Regions from separate parts of the Allobosea vestrisii genome, predicted to be linked through region 1. Evidence: riboswitches for the same ligand, from Rfam matches in the RefSeq annotation. Region 1 holds a riboswitch; each other region holds the start of a gene.
What was found. Region 1 has a riboswitch for cobalamin ahead of QO058_RS18420 (CbtB domain-containing protein). Riboswitches for the same ligand answer to the same signal wherever they lie in the genome.

Region 1 (4,204 bases):
GCCTTGCCGGCGCATTCGCCCTCTTGCCGCTGGCGCTGCTGGCCTCGACGCTGCTGGCGCAGCGCAGCCTGCATGACCATGTCGCTGCTGTAGCCGCAGGGCTGGAGCAAGGCGGGCTCGCCGGTGGACGCAAGGCCGTCGCGATGATCGTCGGCCGCGACCCGGAGAGCCTTGACGAAGCCGGCGTCGCCCGCGCCGCAATCGAGAGCCTGGCCGAGAACTTTTCCGACGGGATCGTCGCCCCGGCCTTCTGGCTCGGCGCAGGCGGCCTGCCGGGCGGCGCGCTCTACAAGGCGATCAACACCGCCGATTCGATGATCGGCCATAGATCATCGCGGCATCTCGCCTTCGGCTGGGCGGCGGCGCGGCTCGACGATCTCGTCAACCTGCCGGCCTCGCGCCTGACTGCTTTGCTGGTGATCGCCGCCGCGACGTTCGACCGTGAGGCCAATGCCGGCGCCGCCTGGCGCGCCGTGCGCCGCGATGCCGGTCGCCACCGCTCGCCCAATGCCGGCTGGCCGGAGGCTGCGATGGCCGGTGCGCTCGGGCTTCGGCTCGCCGGCCCGCGCGTCTATGGCGCGGTCAGGGTCGAGGACGGCTGGATGAGCGATGGCAGAGCGGAGGCTACGGCGGCCGATATCCGGCGGGCACTGGGCCTCTACCGGCGCGCCTGCCTGCTGCTCTGGGGGCTGGCGGCAGCCGGAAGCCTGGCTGCGCTCGCCCTCTAGAACTCGATCCCCTGCTGCGCCTTCACGCCGGCGGCGAAATGGTGCTTCACCAGCGTCATCTCGGTAACGAGGTCGGCCGCCTCGATCAGTTCCGGCTTGGCGTTGCGGCCGGTGACGACGATGTGCAGATCAGGGCGGCGGGCCTGCAGCGCCGCCACGACCTCGGCGAGCGGCAGATAGTCGTAGCGCAGGGCGATGTTGAGCTCGTCGAGCACCACCAGCCGGATGCTGCCGTCCGCCATCAACTCCTTCGCCTTGTCGAAGGCGCGGGTCGCGGCGGCGATATCGCGGGCCTTGTCCTGCGTCTCCCAGGTGAAGCCCTCGCCCATCGAATGCCAGGAGATCTGGTCGCCGAAGGCCTCCAGCGCCTTGCGCTCGCCGGTCGACCAGGCCCCCTTGATGAACTGCACGACGCCGATGCGCCAGCCATGGCCGAGCGCGCGCAGGATCAGGCCGAAGGCGGCGGTCGACTTGCCCTTGCCAGGGCCGGTGTTGACGATCAGCAAGCCCTTTTCCAGCGTCTTGCCGGCGACCTCGGCGTCCTGCACCGCCTTGCGCTTTGCCATCTTCGCCTTGTGGCGGGCGGCGTCCTCGGTCTCATCCGTCATCACGTCGCTCTTTTATTTCACCTGCATCGGCAATCCGGCGACCATGAAGACCACGCGCCCCGCCTGCGCCGCAAGCCGCTGATGCAGCCGGCCGGCCTCGTCGCGGAAGCGGCGGGCGAGCGCATTGTCGGGCACGATGCCGAGGCCGACCTCGTTGGAGACCAGCACCACCGGCCCCTCCGCCTCGCGGCAGGCGGCAATGAGTTCGCCGGTCGCGATCGCGATGTCGCGCTCGGCGAGCAGGAGATTGGTCAGCCAGAGCGTCAGGCAGTCGACGAGGATGGGCGGCCCGGACCGAGCATTGCGGATCGCCTCGGGCAGCGCGACCGGCGCATCGACCGTCTGCCAGTCGCGGGAGCGGCGGGCGCGATGCTCGGCGATTCGGGCGCGCATCTCGTCATCATAGGCTTGGGCCGTGGCGATATAGGTCCAGGGGCCCGGCAGCGCCTCGATCAGCGCCTCGGCATGGCGGCTCTTGCCGGAACGGGCACCGCCGAGGACGAGGGTGAGCGGTGGAAGGGTCATGGTGCAGTCTCCGCGTCATGCGTCGGCTTGCGCCGCGCTCCGCCGGGAATGACGGGGATTGCATTGCACAGTGCCCGCCGGATGGCTAATGATCGTTGCTGACGGTGCCTCGGCAACGAGGTGAAAAGGGAACGCGGTGAAGGACCGCGGCTGCCCCCGCAACTGTAAGCGGCGAGTTCCGCGCCATCGGCCACTGGTTTTCAACCGGGAAGGCGGCGCAGGACATCAAGCCGTGAGCCAGGAGACCTGCCGTCATCCGATGTCGTCCAGCAGGCTGCCGGTGGGGTGGCCAGGAGTGAGCCAATGAACACCGCAACCGTCACCAGCCAGACAAGCGCTTCGGAACGGGCGAAAGCCGTCGCCGCCGCGCTGATCCTCGGCTTCGTGCTGATCTACACCGTCGGCTTCGCCGCCTCGTCCAATATCCACAACGCGGCGCACGACACCCGTCACGGCCTCGCCTTCCCCTGCCATTGAGGGAAAGCACATGGTCACGCGTGTTCTCACGGTCAGCATCCTGGCCGGGTTCTTGGCTGGACTGCTGATCTCGGCGCTCCAGCACGTCACCACCACCCCGCTGATCCTCAAGGCCGAGACCTATGAGGCGGCGCTGCGCTCGCAGGGCGCACCGATGCAGGCCGCCTTCACTGGCGACGCCCGCATCATTCTCGCCCATAACGACCCGAAAGCCGGCGCGGAACACACCGGCGAGCACGAATGGAAGCCGCAGGATGGCTTGCAGCGCACCGCCTTCACCAGCCTGGTGACGATCGCGACCGCGATCGGCTTTGCCGCGCTGCTGCTCGCCGGAATGATCGCCGCGAACGAGCCGATCGACCAGCGCCGGACGTTGGCCTGGGCCATCTGCGGCTTCCTTGCCTTCGGGCTCGCTCCGGCGATGGGACTAGCGCCTGAGCTGCCGGGCTCCGCCGCGGCGGAGCTCCACCAGCGCCAGCTCTGGTGGCTGCTGACGGCCGTGGTCACCGCCGGCGCGCTCTTCGTCTTCCTGCGCGTCGAGGCCTCCTGGGCCCGGGCGCTCGCCGTGCTGGCGCTGCTGCTGCCGCATCTGATCGGTGCGCCGCATCCGGCCGCACCGGAAAGCAAGGTGCCGGCCGAGATCGCCGCCCATTTCGCCGCGCTCTCGCTCGCCATCCAGGCCGCGCTCTGGCTCGCCACCGGTTTTGCCGTCGGCGTGCTCTGGCCCTGGCTTGCGCGCCGCAGCGCCGCGACAGCGGCGGCCTGACGCCTCGCACGGCTCTCTAGGAAGCCGCGTCCGCCAAGGAGGCGTTCTGATGCTCGAAGGCGATCTCGCCCTCGCGACGGAAGCCCGGCAAGAGCCGGGCTGCACGATCCATGTCTGCACCGTCTGCCGGCGCCAGCGCGAGGACCTGCCGGAAGGCTATGACCAGCCCGGCATCGCGCTCGCGGCGGCGCTCTCCGAACGCATGGCCGGCAGCGGCATCGCCGTCGTGCCGGTCGAGTGCCTGGCTGTCTGCAAGCGGCCCTGCACGATCGCGCTCGCGGCCGACGGCAAATGGACCTATCTGATCGGCGATCTCGACGCCGGTCTTCATCTCGACGAGATCGTCGGCGCGGCGGAAAGCTTTGCCGCCAGCGCCAACGGCATCGTTCCCTGGAAGGAAAGACCCGTCTCGTTCCGCAAGGGCGTGGTCGCGCGCGTGCCCCCTCTGCCGCGCCAGCAAGGATCAGATCAATGAACGCTCCGCAGAACCCCGCGCTCGGCAAGGTGCCGTGCACGATCATCACCGGCTTCCTCGGCGCCGGTAAGACCACGCTCGTTCGCCATCTGCTCGAGAACGCCGGCGGCAAGCGCCTCGCCGTGCTGGTCAACGAGTTCGGCGATCTCGGCTTCGACGGCTCGTTCATCGCCGGCTGCGGCATCGAAGGCTGCACGCAGGACGACATCGTCGAACTGCCGAATGGCTGCATCTGCTGCACCGTCGCCGATGATTTCGTGCCGGCGCTGGAGAAGCTTTTGAACCGGCCGAATCCGCCGCAGCACATCCTGATCGAGACCTCGGGCCTTGCGCTGCCGAAGCCGCTGGTCAAGGCCTTCAACTGGCCGGCGATCCGCAGCAGAGTCACCGTCGACGGCGTCATCGCCGTGGTCGACGGACCGGCGGTGGCCGAGGGCCAGTTCGCCGACGATCCCGAAGCGCTGAAGGCGCAGGCGGCGCAGGACCAGGCCGTCGACCACGACAATCCGCTGGAGGAGGTGTTCGAGGACCAGATCCTCTGTGCCGACCTGATCCTGCTCAACAAGAGCGATATCCTCGACGCGGCCGGGCGCGAGCGGGTCAAGGCCGAGATCGCCCAGCATCT
Region 2 (4,204 bases), 1.0 Mb from region 1:
CGGGCCGGTGATCTTTACCGACGCGGCCGATGCGACCTCCTCAGGCGCCTCGGGCGACAGCAATGCGATCCTCGCCGGCCTTCGCGTGGCCCGCTACGGCAAGCGGGTGCTGGCCCAGATTGTCGACGCGCCGGCTGCGGCCGCGGCGCATGCGGCGGGAGTCGGGGCAAATCTCTCGCTGACGCTCGGCGGCTCGATCGACCCGGCGCGCTTTCCGCCGCTGCCGGTGACCGCGAGGGTCAAGCTGCTCTCGGACGGCGAAGCCGCGCTCGAGACGATGAAGGCGCCGCTCCGGGCCGGCCCGACCGCGGTGCTGACTTATGGCAACGTCACCGTCGTCGTGATGAGCCGCTCGGTCAGCCTGTTCGACCGGGCGATGTACTACGCCAACGGGCTTGATCCGGAGGATTTCGACCTGATCGTGGTGAAGTCGCCCCATACCGAATTCCACATGTTCGACCAGTGGTGCGCGCGCAACTTCAACGTCGACGCGCCCGGCGCGACCTCGGCGAACCTGAAAAGCCTCGGCCACCGCATCTGCGCCCGCCCCATCTATCCGCTCGACGACAACGTCACCTTCGCGCCCCGCGCGACGATCTACGACCTGTGAGGACTGCGCCCATGCCCAAAATCGAGGCTGTCGACTTCTTCTATCTCGCCATGCCCGTCGTCACCGACGAAGCCGATGGCAGCCAGGACGCGCTGCTGGTGCGCGTCGCCGCCGGCGGCCATGTTGGCTGGGGCGAATGCGAGGCGGCGCCACTGCCGTCGATTGCCGCCTTCATCTGCCCGATGTCGCACGGGGTCTGCCGGCCTGTCGCCGATTCCGTCCTCGGCCAGGCACTGGATGGCCCGGAGGATATTGCCCGCATCGCCGCCGCGGTCGCCTATAACTCGATGGACCTGCTGCAGGCGCCGCATACCTTCTCCGGCGTCGAGATGGCCTTGTGGGACATCCTTGGCAAATTGCGCTCCGAGCCGGTCTGGCGCCTGCTCGGCTATCGCCAGAGCCACCCCAAGACGCCCTATGCTTCCGTCCTGTTCGGTGACACGCCGCAGGAGACGCTGGAGCGTGCGCGGGATGCCAGGAAGCGGAGTTTCCGAGCCGCCAAGTTCGGCTGGGGGCCGATTGGCCGCGGCAGCGTCGAGGCCGATGCTGAGCATTTCGTCGCGGCGCGGGAAGGGCTCGGAGCGGATGGAATTCTCTTGGTCGATACCGGCCAGATCTTCATCGAGGACGTCGAGCGTGCGGCCGCCCGCTTGCCGGCGATGGAAAAGGCGGATGTCCGCTGGTTCGAGGAACCCTTCCACGCCAGTGCTCTCGAAGCCTATGGCGCGCTCGCCGGGCGCAGCCCCAAGGTGCGCCTCGCCGGTGGCGAAGGCGCCCACAATGAATCCATGGCCAAGCAGCTGATCGACTATGGCGGCATCGGCTACGTCCAGATCGATTGCGGGCGGATCGGCGGCATCGGTCCCTCGAAGGCGGTGGCGGACTATGCGGTGGCGAAGGGCGTGACCTTCGTCAACCACACCTTCACCTCGCATCTCGCCCTCTCGGCCTCGCTGCAGCCCTATGCCGGGCTCGCCGATCACGAGATCTGCGAGTATCCGGCGATGCCGAAGCCGCTCGCCACGGCGATCTCCGCCAATCATCTGGAGCGCGATGCGCAGGGGCAGGTCGCAGCGCCCGATGCGCCCGGCCTCGGCATCGAGGTCGCGACAACCGCGCTGCAGAGCTACCTGCAGGACGTCGAAATCACGGTCCAGGGCAAGCGGCTCTACAGCACGCCCAGCCTCTGAACGGCGCTTGACGATATAGCGCCGCCTTATAGGGTGGGCGCGATCGAGGTTCTCCGGGTTGCTTCCGGAGCTAAGAGGGAATTCGGTGAGGCGCCCCGCGCCAAAGCCGAGGCTGCCCCCGCAACTGTAAGCGGCGAGCTCTCCGTCCATCGTCCACTGGCGCTCCTTGCGCTGGGAAGGCCGGGCGGAACCGGCGTCGACCCGCGAGCCAGGAGACCTGCCCCGATCGTCGAAGACGTCTTTCGGGCGGGGTGTCCCGGAGGTGTGCATCAGTGGCGGTCGCCTGAGCCCGCCATCTGTCCACATCCCCTGCGCAGCTCCCATCCGTCATCTCGGGGAGCGATGAAGTCCATGTTCATGACGACCGCCATGCGCGCTACCGCGCAGAGCTTGACGGCTGCGTGCCGTCCACTCTATCAGAAATGCAACATTGTTACATTTGAGGTTTGCCCTGTGCCGACTGCGCGCCAATTCGCCCGCCTGCTGCAATGGCCCGCCGCGGCGCTTCTCGGCACGTCGCTCGCGGGTGCAGCCTCTGCTGCGCCGACACAGTATCCGCTGACACTGGAGAACTGCCGCGAGAGCGTGACCTTCGCCGCGCCGCCCAAGCGCATCGTCGCGATCGGCCAGACGCAGACGGAGATCCTCTACGCCCTCGGCCTCGGCGACCGCGTCGTCGGCACGGCGGTCTGGTTCTCGCCCGTCGCCATGCCCTATGAAGCCGTCAACGCCAAGGTGAAGCGCCTTGCCGACAATGATCCGAGCTTCGAGGCGGTGCTGGCGCAGGAGCCCGACCTCGTCACCGCGATGTTCGAATGGCATGTCGGGCCCAACGGCATCGTCGGCAAGCGCGACCAGTTCGCCAAGGTCAAGGTTCCGACTTACGTCTCGCCGACCGATTGCGTCGGCAAGGACAATTCCGGCGCCGGCGACGGCGTGCGCACCCAGATGTTCACGATGGAGCTGGTCTATCGCAACATCCGCGAGTTCGGGCAGATCTTCGACGTCGCCGATCGGGCCGAGAAACTCGTGGCCGAGCTTAAGGCGCGCGAGGACAAGGCGGTCCAGGCGGTGGCGAACGTCAAGGCCAGGGACGTGCCGGTCGTGGTCTGGTTCTCCAGCAAGGAGATCAAGGGCGACGGCTTCATGGCCGGCAGGAACGGCGTGCCCGCCTACATCCTGTCGAAGCTCGGCGCCCGTAACATCATCACGACCAATGAGGAGTGGCCGCTGGTCGGCTGGGAGAGCATCGCCGCCGCCAATCCCGCGGTGATCGTCACGGTGAAGATGGACCGCCGCCGCTTCCCGGCTGATGACATCGAGAAGAAGCTCGATTTCCTCAAGACGGATCCTGTCGCCAGCAAGCTCGATGCGGTGAAGAACCAGCGCGTCGTCATCATCGATGTCGGCGCGACCCGTGCCGGTCTCGACACGGTCGACGGCATCGAGACGCTCGCCAAGGCGATCTCAGGCTTCGGCCTCTCCCCTTGAGCCACGCTGCCCACGGCCCGAACTGGCCAGCGCGGATCGCCATCGCGCTGGCGTCACTCGCTGCGCTCACCGTCTCGGTGGCGCTGGCGGTGACGATCGGCGAGATGCGCATCCCGTTTGATACGGCGCTGCGGGCACTCGGCAACGGGCTGTTCGATCTCGGCTTCCCTGTGAGCGCGATCCAGCAGGGCGTGATCTTCGACTATCGCCTGAGCCGGGCGCTGATGGCTGGCTTGTGCGGTGGGGCTCTGGCGCTTTCGGGCGCGATCCTGCAGGCGCTGCTGCGTAACCCGCTGGCGGAGCCCTATGTGCTGGGCATTTCCGCCGGCGCCTCGACCGGCGCCGTCGCGGTGCTGATCCTCGGCGTCGGCATCGGCGGCACGGCGCTGAGCGTCTCGGCCGGGGCCTTCATCGGCTCCTGCGCTGCGCTCGCCGTGGTCGCGCTGCTGGCGACGGGGGCGGGCGGCGCGAGCGATCGCGTCATCCTTGCCGGCGTCGCCACCTCGCAGCTTTTCAATGCCGCGACCGCGACGATCGTCACGACAATGGCCAGCGCCGAACAGGCGCGCGGTGTGATGTTCTGGCTCCTGGGGAATTTCGGCGGTGTGCGCTGGCCGGACCTCTGGATCGCGGCCCCGGTCGCCTTCATCGGCTTTGCCATCTGCATGCTGCACGCCAAGGTGCTCGACGCCTTCGCCTTCGGCGTCGATGCCGCGGCCTCGCTCGGTATTGCGGTTATCAGGGTGAAGGTCGTCCTCTTGGCCACGACCGCGGTAATGACGGCGGTGATGGTCTCGATCGTCGGCACGGTCGGTTTCGTCGGGCTGATCATTCCGCACGCCGCCCGCTTCCTCGTCGGCTCCGGCCACGCCCGGCTGCTGCCGGCCTGCCTCGTCATCGGCGCGATCTTCAT
Region 3 (4,204 bases), 1.3 Mb from region 1:
CGGTCTCGTCCTTGGCGAGCGTGAAGGTGTAGTCGGCCCTGACCTTGAACTGAGGCGTCAGCTCGAGCGCCGCGAAGGCCTCGACGCCCTTGGTCGTGGCGCGCCCGATATTCGTATAGGAGGTGCGCGCGGCGTTGGTCAGGATCAGGTTGTCGATGTCGTTGTGGAAGTACGTCGCACCGACATTCAGCTGCCCGTTCAGCAGCGGCTGCTCGAAGCCGACATCCCAGCCGCGGCTTTCCTCCGGCTTGAGGGCCGGGTTGCCGTAGAAGTTGAAGGCCGGGCGGGAATCGCTGAAGCGTTCGCTCAGCGTCGGCGCCTTGAAGCCGGTGCCGTAGCTCGCCTTCAGCTTGGTTTCGCTGCCTGGCACGATGAGGACCGGTGCGATGCGATAGGTGGTGTGACCGCCGAACTTGTCGTCGTCATCGTAGCGGATGTTGGCGACGGTGAAGAAGCGGTCGGTCCAGTTCGATTGCAATTCGACGAAGGCGCCCCTGTTGCCGTTCGAGACCGTCTTGTTGGGCGTGTCGAAGCGCTCGTTCTCATATTGCAGGCCCATCATCAGGGTCTGGCTCTGGGTGAGCTTCAGGTCGCCGCGCCAGTCGTATTTGATGCGCTCGCCGAGGTTCTCGCTGGGCAAACCGAGGATGCCTGCGGCGTTCGGCCGGCGGTTGGAGCGATCCTGGTTGCTGTAGGAGACGCCGAAGCGGTTGACGAAGCGCCCGTCGAGCGGATCCCAGACGATCTCGCCGCGGGTGAAAGCCTGACGGTAGTTCTGACTGGAGCGGAAGGCATCCGGCAGGCTTGGGAAGCCGGAATCATTGGTGAACAGCAACTGCCCGTCGATATAGCGGCCGACCCAGTTGACGCTCAGCGTGTCGGTCAGGCGGGCGCCGAGGCGGGCGGAATAGCTCCAGTTGTCATAGGAATTGGGGTTGCGCCGCCTGCCGGCGGGCACGAGCTCCGGCGGCGTCACCGGCGTCGAATCAGCACGGAAATGACTGATGCCGAAAGCATAGTCGAAGCGGTCATCGCCGCCGCTGAGCCCGATGCTCTGGTTGAAGGTGCCGTGAGAGCCGGCCTCGACCGAGCCCGTGACTTTCGGCGGGCCTTCGCCGCGCTTGCTGATGATGGAGATGACGCCGCCCAGCGCATTGGCGCCATAGAGGCCGCTCTGCGGGCCGCGCAGCACCTCGATCCGCTCGATGTCGGCGGTCAGCATCTGGCCGAAATCGAAGGAGCGGTTCGGCGTCGAGGGGTCGTTCACCTCGATGCCGTCGATCAGCACCTTGACGTGGTTGGAGTTGGCGCCGCGCATGAAGACCGAGGTCAGCCCGCCCGGGCCGCCGGTCTGGACGAGGTTGAGGCCGGGCACTGCGGCGAGCGCCTGGGGCAGGGTGCGGCGCTGCTGGCGTTCGATCTCCTGCGCGGTGACGACGGTGACGGAGCTGGCGATTTCCCTGGCCGGGGTCGGCACGCCGGTCGGGCTGACGACGAGCTCGTCGAGCGCGATTGGCTTCTCGCCCGATTGCGCCAGTGCAGAGGGCGATATCAGCGTGGTCGAAGCGGCAAGCAGGGAGAGGGCAAGGCGCGAACGCCCGCTCTTGGCGGGCTTTGGCAAACGGAACACGGGAAACCTCGGCGGTAACGTCAGTGGCACGTCACCGCGAACGAGATGTCCCCACCCGCTCCCGAAACCGGGGGCGCATGGCTCTACCACCCATCAGCGCACCCCGGCCGATGTGTTCGCGTGTGACCACGGCTGACGGCAGGTCTCCTGGCTCGCGGGTCACCGCCTTTCACCGCCTTCCCAGGGCCGAGGTCCCAGTGGCGTATGGCGAAAGGCTCGCCGCTTACAGTTGCGGGGGCAGCCGCAGCATGAGGTGGCGAACCACCCGCACTGCGTTCCCTTTTGATCCCGTGAGGGAACCGTCGCGTTAACGACTAGGGCGGAAATGCGGCGGGGTCAATTCGGCCGGCCGATGGTGCCCTCGAATGGGCCGTTCAGAAGCTGTAGGCGGCTTTCACCTTGACCAGATGCTGGCTGAAATTGGTGATGTCGAGATCGCCCGGCACGCCCTTGGCCTTGCCGGCGATCTGGACATTGTAGGCCGCCGAGATGGCGAATTGCTTGGTCGCCTGCCAGAAGATGCCGGGGCCGGCGAAAGTGGCGTAGCCCGCGTTATCGCCGAAGCCGAGCTCGTTCTGGCGGCGCTGATGACGGACTTCACCGCTGAGATAGAGCCCGTCGATCAGCTGCCAGGCGAGCGAGCCGCCGACCGTGAAGGTCGAGGAGCGCAGATAGGGGCTGGGACCCGTCCAGGTCAGGTCGTGCGAGAGGTTGAGCGCGGCGTAGAGCTTGCCGGGGACCAGTGTCTTGTCGGCGAAAATGCGGATGCCGGTGTTGTAGGTGGTGAAGTTGCCGGCGCCGCTCGGGTCGTTGCGGTTGAAGCTTGGGTCGACGACGACGGTCAGGCCGATGCCGTGCAAATCGCGTCCGAGCAGGCGGTACTTTATCTCGACGCCGGCACCGAAGCTGCGGCTGTCGGCGCCCGTGCCCGCGATGGTGGCGTCGGTATAGCCGCCGAGCAGATAGGGGCCGATCTCGAAGCAGGGGAAGAGGCCGTAGGAGCCCTGGAGCTGGAGGCCGTGCGCGGCCTGGCGGCCGTCGCGGACGCCGAAGCCGCCGCCATAGGTCAGACTAGCGCCGAAGGAGCCGACTTCGGCGACGTCCGAACCAGTGGTGAAGCCGAAGGCGTCGGTCGGGATGCCCTCGCTCTCGGTACAGGCGGAGAGCACGGGCGGAGCAACCGGCGCGCCCTTGCGCGAGGGAAGATCGGCAGCAAGCGCCGGCGAGAGCAGGCTGGAGACGGCAAGGGCGAAGGCGGCGGGCTTGAGCATGACTGGCGATCCTGTTGACGAACCCACCCTACGCAAATGCGAATGAGTCGCAATATTGAATCGCCGATCACGGGATCATAACGTTACAATGTTGCAAATGGGTAACAGCGAGCCGGCTCAGCCTCGCGAGTTCACGGCATGCAAGCGCGTGAACGCCACCGGCGCGATCTCGGCCAGCGTCGCGATCGGCTTCCAGGCCGCGGCGTGCACTTCCTCTTCCTGGGCCGTCAGGGGCAAAGCCGGATCGGCGATGAAGAGATATTGCAGGTCGTGGTGGATATGCGGCGGTTCGCTCCGGCGCGGATTGCCCGGCACCTCGTGGCTGTCGATGGCGAAAGGCAGGTCGCCGCCGCGATGCCAGGGATGCAGCGTCGGGCTCGCGACGCCGGTCTCCTCGACCGCCTCGCGCAGCGCCGATTCGTGGAAGGTCGCGGCCGGTTCGTAGTGCCCGCCGGGCTGAAGCCAACGGCCGATCACGACATGGTCGATCAAGAGGATTTGCGCATGGTCGGGCGAGAGCACGAAGGCGCTGGTGGTGACATGGCCCGGCATGGTCTCGCGCTGGTCGAGCGCGTGGCGCTCGGCCATCTGCCAACGCAGCAGCGCCAGCCGCTCGCGCGGGCCAGCGACCTCGGCGAGATAGCGGGAGACGAGCGAATTGAGGCGGGGAAGGAAGCTCATGGCCTTGTGCTTCGCATCTCCGGCAGCGGCAGGGAAGGTGCCTGCCTCCGCCTCAGCGCAGCTTCAGCCGGTACTCCTCGAACTCGCCGTTCTTCACCCCGTCATAGCCGACGAGGACGCGTAATTCGTCGCGTTCCTCGGTCAGGACGGTGAGCGCCTCTGCCTTGGCATTCTTGCGCTGGCGCAACTCGCCGAGCTCGCGGGTAGCCGATGGATCGGCCGGGTCGAGCAGGACGATCGCATAGGGCACCTCCTGGTCCTGAGCCGGGCCGACGAGGACGAGGAGGCGGCCATCGGCGAGCGGGGCGAGGTCGCGCACGCCGCGCTGCGCTCCGGCCGAAAAGGCCAGGAGCTGCGGTTTAGTGGTCGCCGACTCGCTGCCCGGCTTGAACAGCTCTTTGAGGCTGCCGCCGACGAGGAAGGCGCGGCCATCGAGCGAGGGTGCGCGCAGGCCGAGCCAGAGCTGGTCGCCGACAACGGCGAGGCCTTCGATGTTCAGCCCGTTCGTGTCGGCATCGAGCGGCTTGCCGAGATAGGGCGCGACCTCGCCGGCCGCGCCGAGGAGGTCGGAGACACGCCAGCTCAGCTCGGGCGCACCGGCCTGGCCATTGCCGGGCGGGAT
Region 4 (4,204 bases), 1.9 Mb from region 1:
TCGAAGCTCGTGGTGCCGAAGGTCCGGCGGATGCCGCCGCGCAGGGTCAACCGGTCGTCCAGCAGCTTCTGCGAATCCTCGACATAGAAGGCGTTGACGGTCTCGGACTGGTTGTTGTCCTGAGGCGAGACCGGCGCCAGCGGATTGCCGGGCACACCGATGCGGTCGCGGATCGAGCGCAGCTTGCTGGTTTCCCAATCCCAGCCGGCGAGCAGGTCATTGCCCTGCCACAGCGTCGCGCTCGGCTGGAAGCGGGTGCCGAAGACGTTGAGTTCGCGGCGGTTGTAATCGGCCGCGGTACCCAGCGCCGGCAGTCCGGTGCCACCACGGATGACCGGCGAGGCCCAGCGGAAATTGTCGACGTCCTGCACGGCGTAGCCCTGCAGCATCCAGCGATACCGGCCGCCCGGGAGCTGGCCCTTATAGGTGACGTCGAAGGAGTTGTTGTACCGATCCTCCTGGCTGATCGTATTGGCACCGGAGCCGCGGAAGCCGACATCGTAGATGCCGTCGGTGCGTAAGCTCGTCTCGATGCGGTGATCCGGATTGATCTGGAGGCCGAGCGCGCCGGTCAGCCCGAAGCGCTGCCAGCCGGTATTGGCCATGGTCGTGCCGCCGCGGCCGGAATGGTAATCGTCGCGCTTGCCGCCGGAAACGCCAGCATACCAGTCGATGCTGTCATAGACGCCGCCGGTCTGGGCCTTGCCCTGCAGCAGGCCCCAGGACCCGCCGGCCGCCTCGATCATCGTGCCCGGCGCGGTCCGGCCGGTCTTCAGGATGATGTTGATGACGCCGCCGATGTTCTGGCTGCCATAGATCACCGAGGACGGTCCGCGGACGATCTCGATGCGCTCGACATCGGCTGCCGAGAGTTTCGAGAGATTGGCCGTGCCGGCGCGGCGGCCATTCATCAGCACCAGCACCTGACTGCGGAAATCCTTGCCCTGGCCGTCGGTGGAGCCGCCGCGGATGTTGATCGAGGTCTGACCAGGCGTCCATTCGCTAAAGAAGCCGACGGCATTCTCGGCCAGGAGATCGGTGATCGACTTGGCCGAGGAGTGCTCGATCTTGTCACGATCGATCACCTGCACGGTGCCCGGAATCTGGCTGCGCGGTTCGGGCCGGCCGGTGACGGTGACGACGAGCTCGTCGAGCTTGATCTCGGTCTGCGCGAGGGCGGGCGCCGCCAGAAGCAGAGCGGGAAGCGCCGTGGCGGCAAGCAAGAAACGGCGAGCGATCATGACAGGGTCCAGACGAGGATGGCCGAGCGGCGATGGCAGGAGAGGCGCCAGCCGGCCTCGGCCGGCACGGCTTGCTTCATGAGGTGGTCTAGGAGTTGAGGGCGGCGCGGATCGTCCGGCGTCCAGCCGAGCCGGTCGGCCTGGAAAGCGGCGAATTCCGGCAGGTCGCGGAGCACCAGCGAGAAGGTCCAGTCGATCGCACCCATGCGGTCGGGCTCATTGCCTTGGAGCTTCGGCAGGACGAGGTCGATACCGGGCGTCTCATCCTCGCCATGCCATTCGCGCGGCAGGCAGGCGGCGAGAATAAGGCCGCGTGGGGCGTTCTGCGCCGGCACGGCCCAGATGATCTGGCGGCGCGCCCATTGCCGGCAACGCGCGAGGAAGGCGAGCGGATCGTGGAAATAGCCCGGCATCGTCGCGGCCAGCACGGTGTCGGCGGGCTCGCAGGAAACGCGCTCGTCGTCCCAGCCGAATGGAATGATCTTCGGCCGCTCGGTTCGCGCAGCTAGCCGCGCCTGCATCACCGGTGCGGGTTCGATCGTAGTCCAGCGCCGGCCTCTGCCGAGCAGGGCTGCGCCGAGCTGCCCGCCCCCTGCCCCGACATCGACGAGATCGCCGATGTCCGCCGCCAGGTTGCGAATGAGCGGCGCCACGCGCGCCGCATAATCCGATGTGTCGATAGCGCTGGCGTAGAGTGCCAGCGGGTCGAGCGAGCTGGCGCGCGGCAGCGCGGCGGGAGGCGAAAGATCCGTCATGCCGCGCCTATGAATGATATGTTATATCATTACAAGATGACCTGCCTGACTTAGGCCTCTTGTCCGACGGCGCGGCCGGTTTTTCCACGCAGCTCATGCGGCGCGAAGTTACGTGCATTCTCACCGTCGTCCGCCCCTCGCTGTGCGGAGCAGGGCTACTCGGGAGCGCGACAGGTACGGCAGCAGAAGCGGCCAAGACGTGCCAGCGACCCGCCGGACACCCCGCCCGCGCGACATCAATACGCCGTCGGGGCAGGTCTCCTGGCTCGCGGATCAGCGTCTTCGACCGTCTTCCCAGCGCGAACGCCAGTGACATCGTGGTCGAAAACTCACCGCTTACAGTTGCGGGGGCAGCTCCGGATTGCGCGCGAGAGCCGGATCCGATCAGGTTGAATCAACCTGATCGGTGAATCCGTCTCTCACTTTGAGTTTAGAGACCGTTTTACCGATCGGCTTGCCATGCAAGCTGATCGGACGGGCTCTAGCGCGGCACCGGATTCCCTCTTAGCTTCGGATCGCTCCGAAGACCTCGACGCCGGTCAACCTATATGGCGAGATTGTGGCGTCAACCTGCGATCCGGGTTGCGCCACGCAGGCTGTGGATGGCGGCGATGATCGCCTTCAGAACTCCCGCGTGCAAGAACTGCTTCTTGCCGGTCGGCTCATAGGCGAGATCCTCCACCGGCCGCCGAGGAGGTGACCCGCGATGATCCGGTCGACCGCACGCTCGTCGACGCCACCATAATACGTGCCCTCCGGCCAGATCTGCACGACCGGCGCCAGATTGCACTGGCCGAGGCAGCTCGTCTTGGCACTCATGCAGCCCTCGCCGGAGGTGCGCAGCGACGGGCGATCCTGCTCGTTGCGGAAATGCCCCCAGATCACCTCTGCGCCGGCGACATTGCAGGGCCTGCCCATGCAGACGAGGACGCGTCGCTTCTGGGCCGGCACCAGTGAGCCTTTGGGCGCCGACTTTGCCGATGACTACTCGAAGCTGGCGCGCGTGCCTGACTCAGCGAATTCCGCCGATTGCGTTCGTCGGCAAAATGGACATCACGGGCCGCCGCTGGGACAGGCCGGAACACAGGCTTCTCGCAGAACCTGGATTGCCGGATCGATGAGATCGAGACTGCCCTCGCTTTCCGCTTGCCCTGGCCGTTCCGCTAGCTCTTGCGTCCAGCCAGTAACGAGAACGCCAGCAACGCTGCGCCGGGCAGCAAGGGCACGAGGAAATAGACCGCGCGGAAGATGATGAGGCCGGCGATCACGCCGACGCCAGGCAGTACCAGCACCACCACGGCTTCGATGACACCTAGTCCGCCAGGAACGTGGGCGATAAGCGACGCGATGTTGGCCAGCACATAGCTTGCGGCGACATCGGGATAGGAGACCTCCCCAAGGCTGGCCAACGCCTGATGCAGGCATGCGGCGACCAGGGCAAAGTTCAAGGGCCCGACGACGAACTGCGCGGCGGCCAGCCGCGGGCGCGGCAATTCGACGTCCCAGGAGCCGATCCGCCACTGGCCGCGAACGCAGATGCAGAGGGTAAAATACGCCGCCAGCGCAAGGACCAGACCGGCCGCCAATCCGAATACGGCACTGCCTGGCAAGCCAGTCAGCTTCATAGCGAGTTCCGGCCGCAGCAGGAGCGCCAGCGCTGCGAGCGAGCCGAGGCCAATGCCGACGGTCGCGCCGCAGAACAGGATCACCTTGGCGACATCTCCGGCGGTGAGGCCGCATCGCGCATAGAAATGATAGCGGATCGCGCCGCTGCTCAGCGCCGCCAGGCCGATATTGTGGCCAAGCGACAGGCTGGTGAACGAGGCCAGCGCCGCCTGCCGATAAAGGAGCGGCTTGCCGGCGTATCGCAATGCGAGAAAGTCAAACAAGGTCAGGCAAGCATAACTGCACAGGGCAAAGCCCAGCGCCGCCGCGACCCGGATCGGATTTGCCGAGCGCAGCAAGCCACTGAGCTGCTCATAGCTATGACCGCGCAAGGTCCGGTACAGCAGGTAGGCCGCAAGCGTGATGGCTGCCAGCGCCAGGGTGGCCCGGAGAATAGCCGGCCATCGTCGACGAGAGGGCTGGTCCTCGCCAAAGGCGGCTTCACGCTCCATCGACAGCAGCAAGGCTGCCCTTGCCCTCCTCGACGGGGACGTGCAGGCGAACGACGAGCGGCAGGTGGTCCGACGCAAGGCTGGCAAGCGG

Region 2: linked by a shared signal. The riboswitch ahead of QO058_RS13495 (ABC transporter substrate-binding protein) and the one ahead of QO058_RS18420 (CbtB domain-containing protein) in region 1 are both predicted to bind cobalamin.
Region 3: linked by a shared signal. The riboswitch ahead of QO058_RS12130 (TonB-dependent receptor plug domain-containing protein) and the one ahead of QO058_RS18420 (CbtB domain-containing protein) in region 1 are both predicted to bind cobalamin.
Region 4: linked by a shared signal. The riboswitch ahead of QO058_RS28025 (hypothetical protein) and the one ahead of QO058_RS18420 (CbtB domain-containing protein) in region 1 are both predicted to bind cobalamin.

What each region holds. Positions count from the first base shown of each region.
Region 1 is NZ_CP126307.1:3,721,021-3,725,224, reverse strand. Features, by position in the region: gene cbiB (adenosylcobinamide-phosphate synthase CbiB) at 1-728, shown strand, start outside; gene cobO (cob(I)yrinic acid a,c-diamide adenosyltransferase) at 725-1,336, opposite strand; gene cobU (bifunctional adenosylcobinamide kinase/adenosylcobinamide-phosphate guanylyltransferase) at 1,349-1,861, opposite strand; cobalamin riboswitch at 1,948-2,129, shown strand; gene QO058_RS18420 (CbtB domain-containing protein) at 2,165-2,338, shown strand; gene QO058_RS18415 (CbtA family protein) at 2,349-3,104, shown strand; gene QO058_RS18410 (DUF1636 domain-containing protein) at 3,154-3,579, shown strand; gene cobW (cobalamin biosynthesis protein CobW) at 3,576-4,204, shown strand, end outside.
Region 2 is NZ_CP126307.1:2,715,247-2,719,450, reverse strand. Features, by position in the region: gene QO058_RS13505 (M81 family metallopeptidase) at 1-610, shown strand, start outside; gene QO058_RS13500 (mandelate racemase/muconate lactonizing enzyme family protein) at 622-1,800, shown strand; cobalamin riboswitch at 1,830-2,039, shown strand; gene QO058_RS13495 (ABC transporter substrate-binding protein) at 2,281-3,291, shown strand; gene QO058_RS13490 (FecCD family ABC transporter permease) at 3,288-4,204, shown strand, end outside.
Region 3 is NZ_CP126307.1:2,429,896-2,434,099, reverse strand. Features, by position in the region: gene QO058_RS12130 (TonB-dependent receptor plug domain-containing protein) at 1-1,630, opposite strand, end outside; cobalamin riboswitch at 1,751-1,947, opposite strand; gene QO058_RS12125 (hypothetical protein) at 2,005-2,901, opposite strand; gene QO058_RS12120 (NUDIX hydrolase) at 3,019-3,582, opposite strand; gene QO058_RS12115 (DUF3616 domain-containing protein) at 3,635-4,204, opposite strand, start outside.
Region 4 is NZ_CP126307.1:5,667,390-5,671,593, reverse strand. Features, by position in the region: gene QO058_RS28030 (TonB-dependent receptor) at 1-1,241, opposite strand, end outside; gene QO058_RS28025 (hypothetical protein) at 1,238-1,996, opposite strand; cobalamin riboswitch at 2,231-2,543, opposite strand; gene QO058_RS28020 ((2Fe-2S) ferredoxin domain-containing protein) at 2,618-2,947, opposite strand; gene QO058_RS28015 (lysylphosphatidylglycerol synthase domain-containing protein) at 3,160-4,125, opposite strand; gene QO058_RS28010 (endonuclease/exonuclease/phosphatase family protein) at 4,103-4,204, opposite strand, start outside.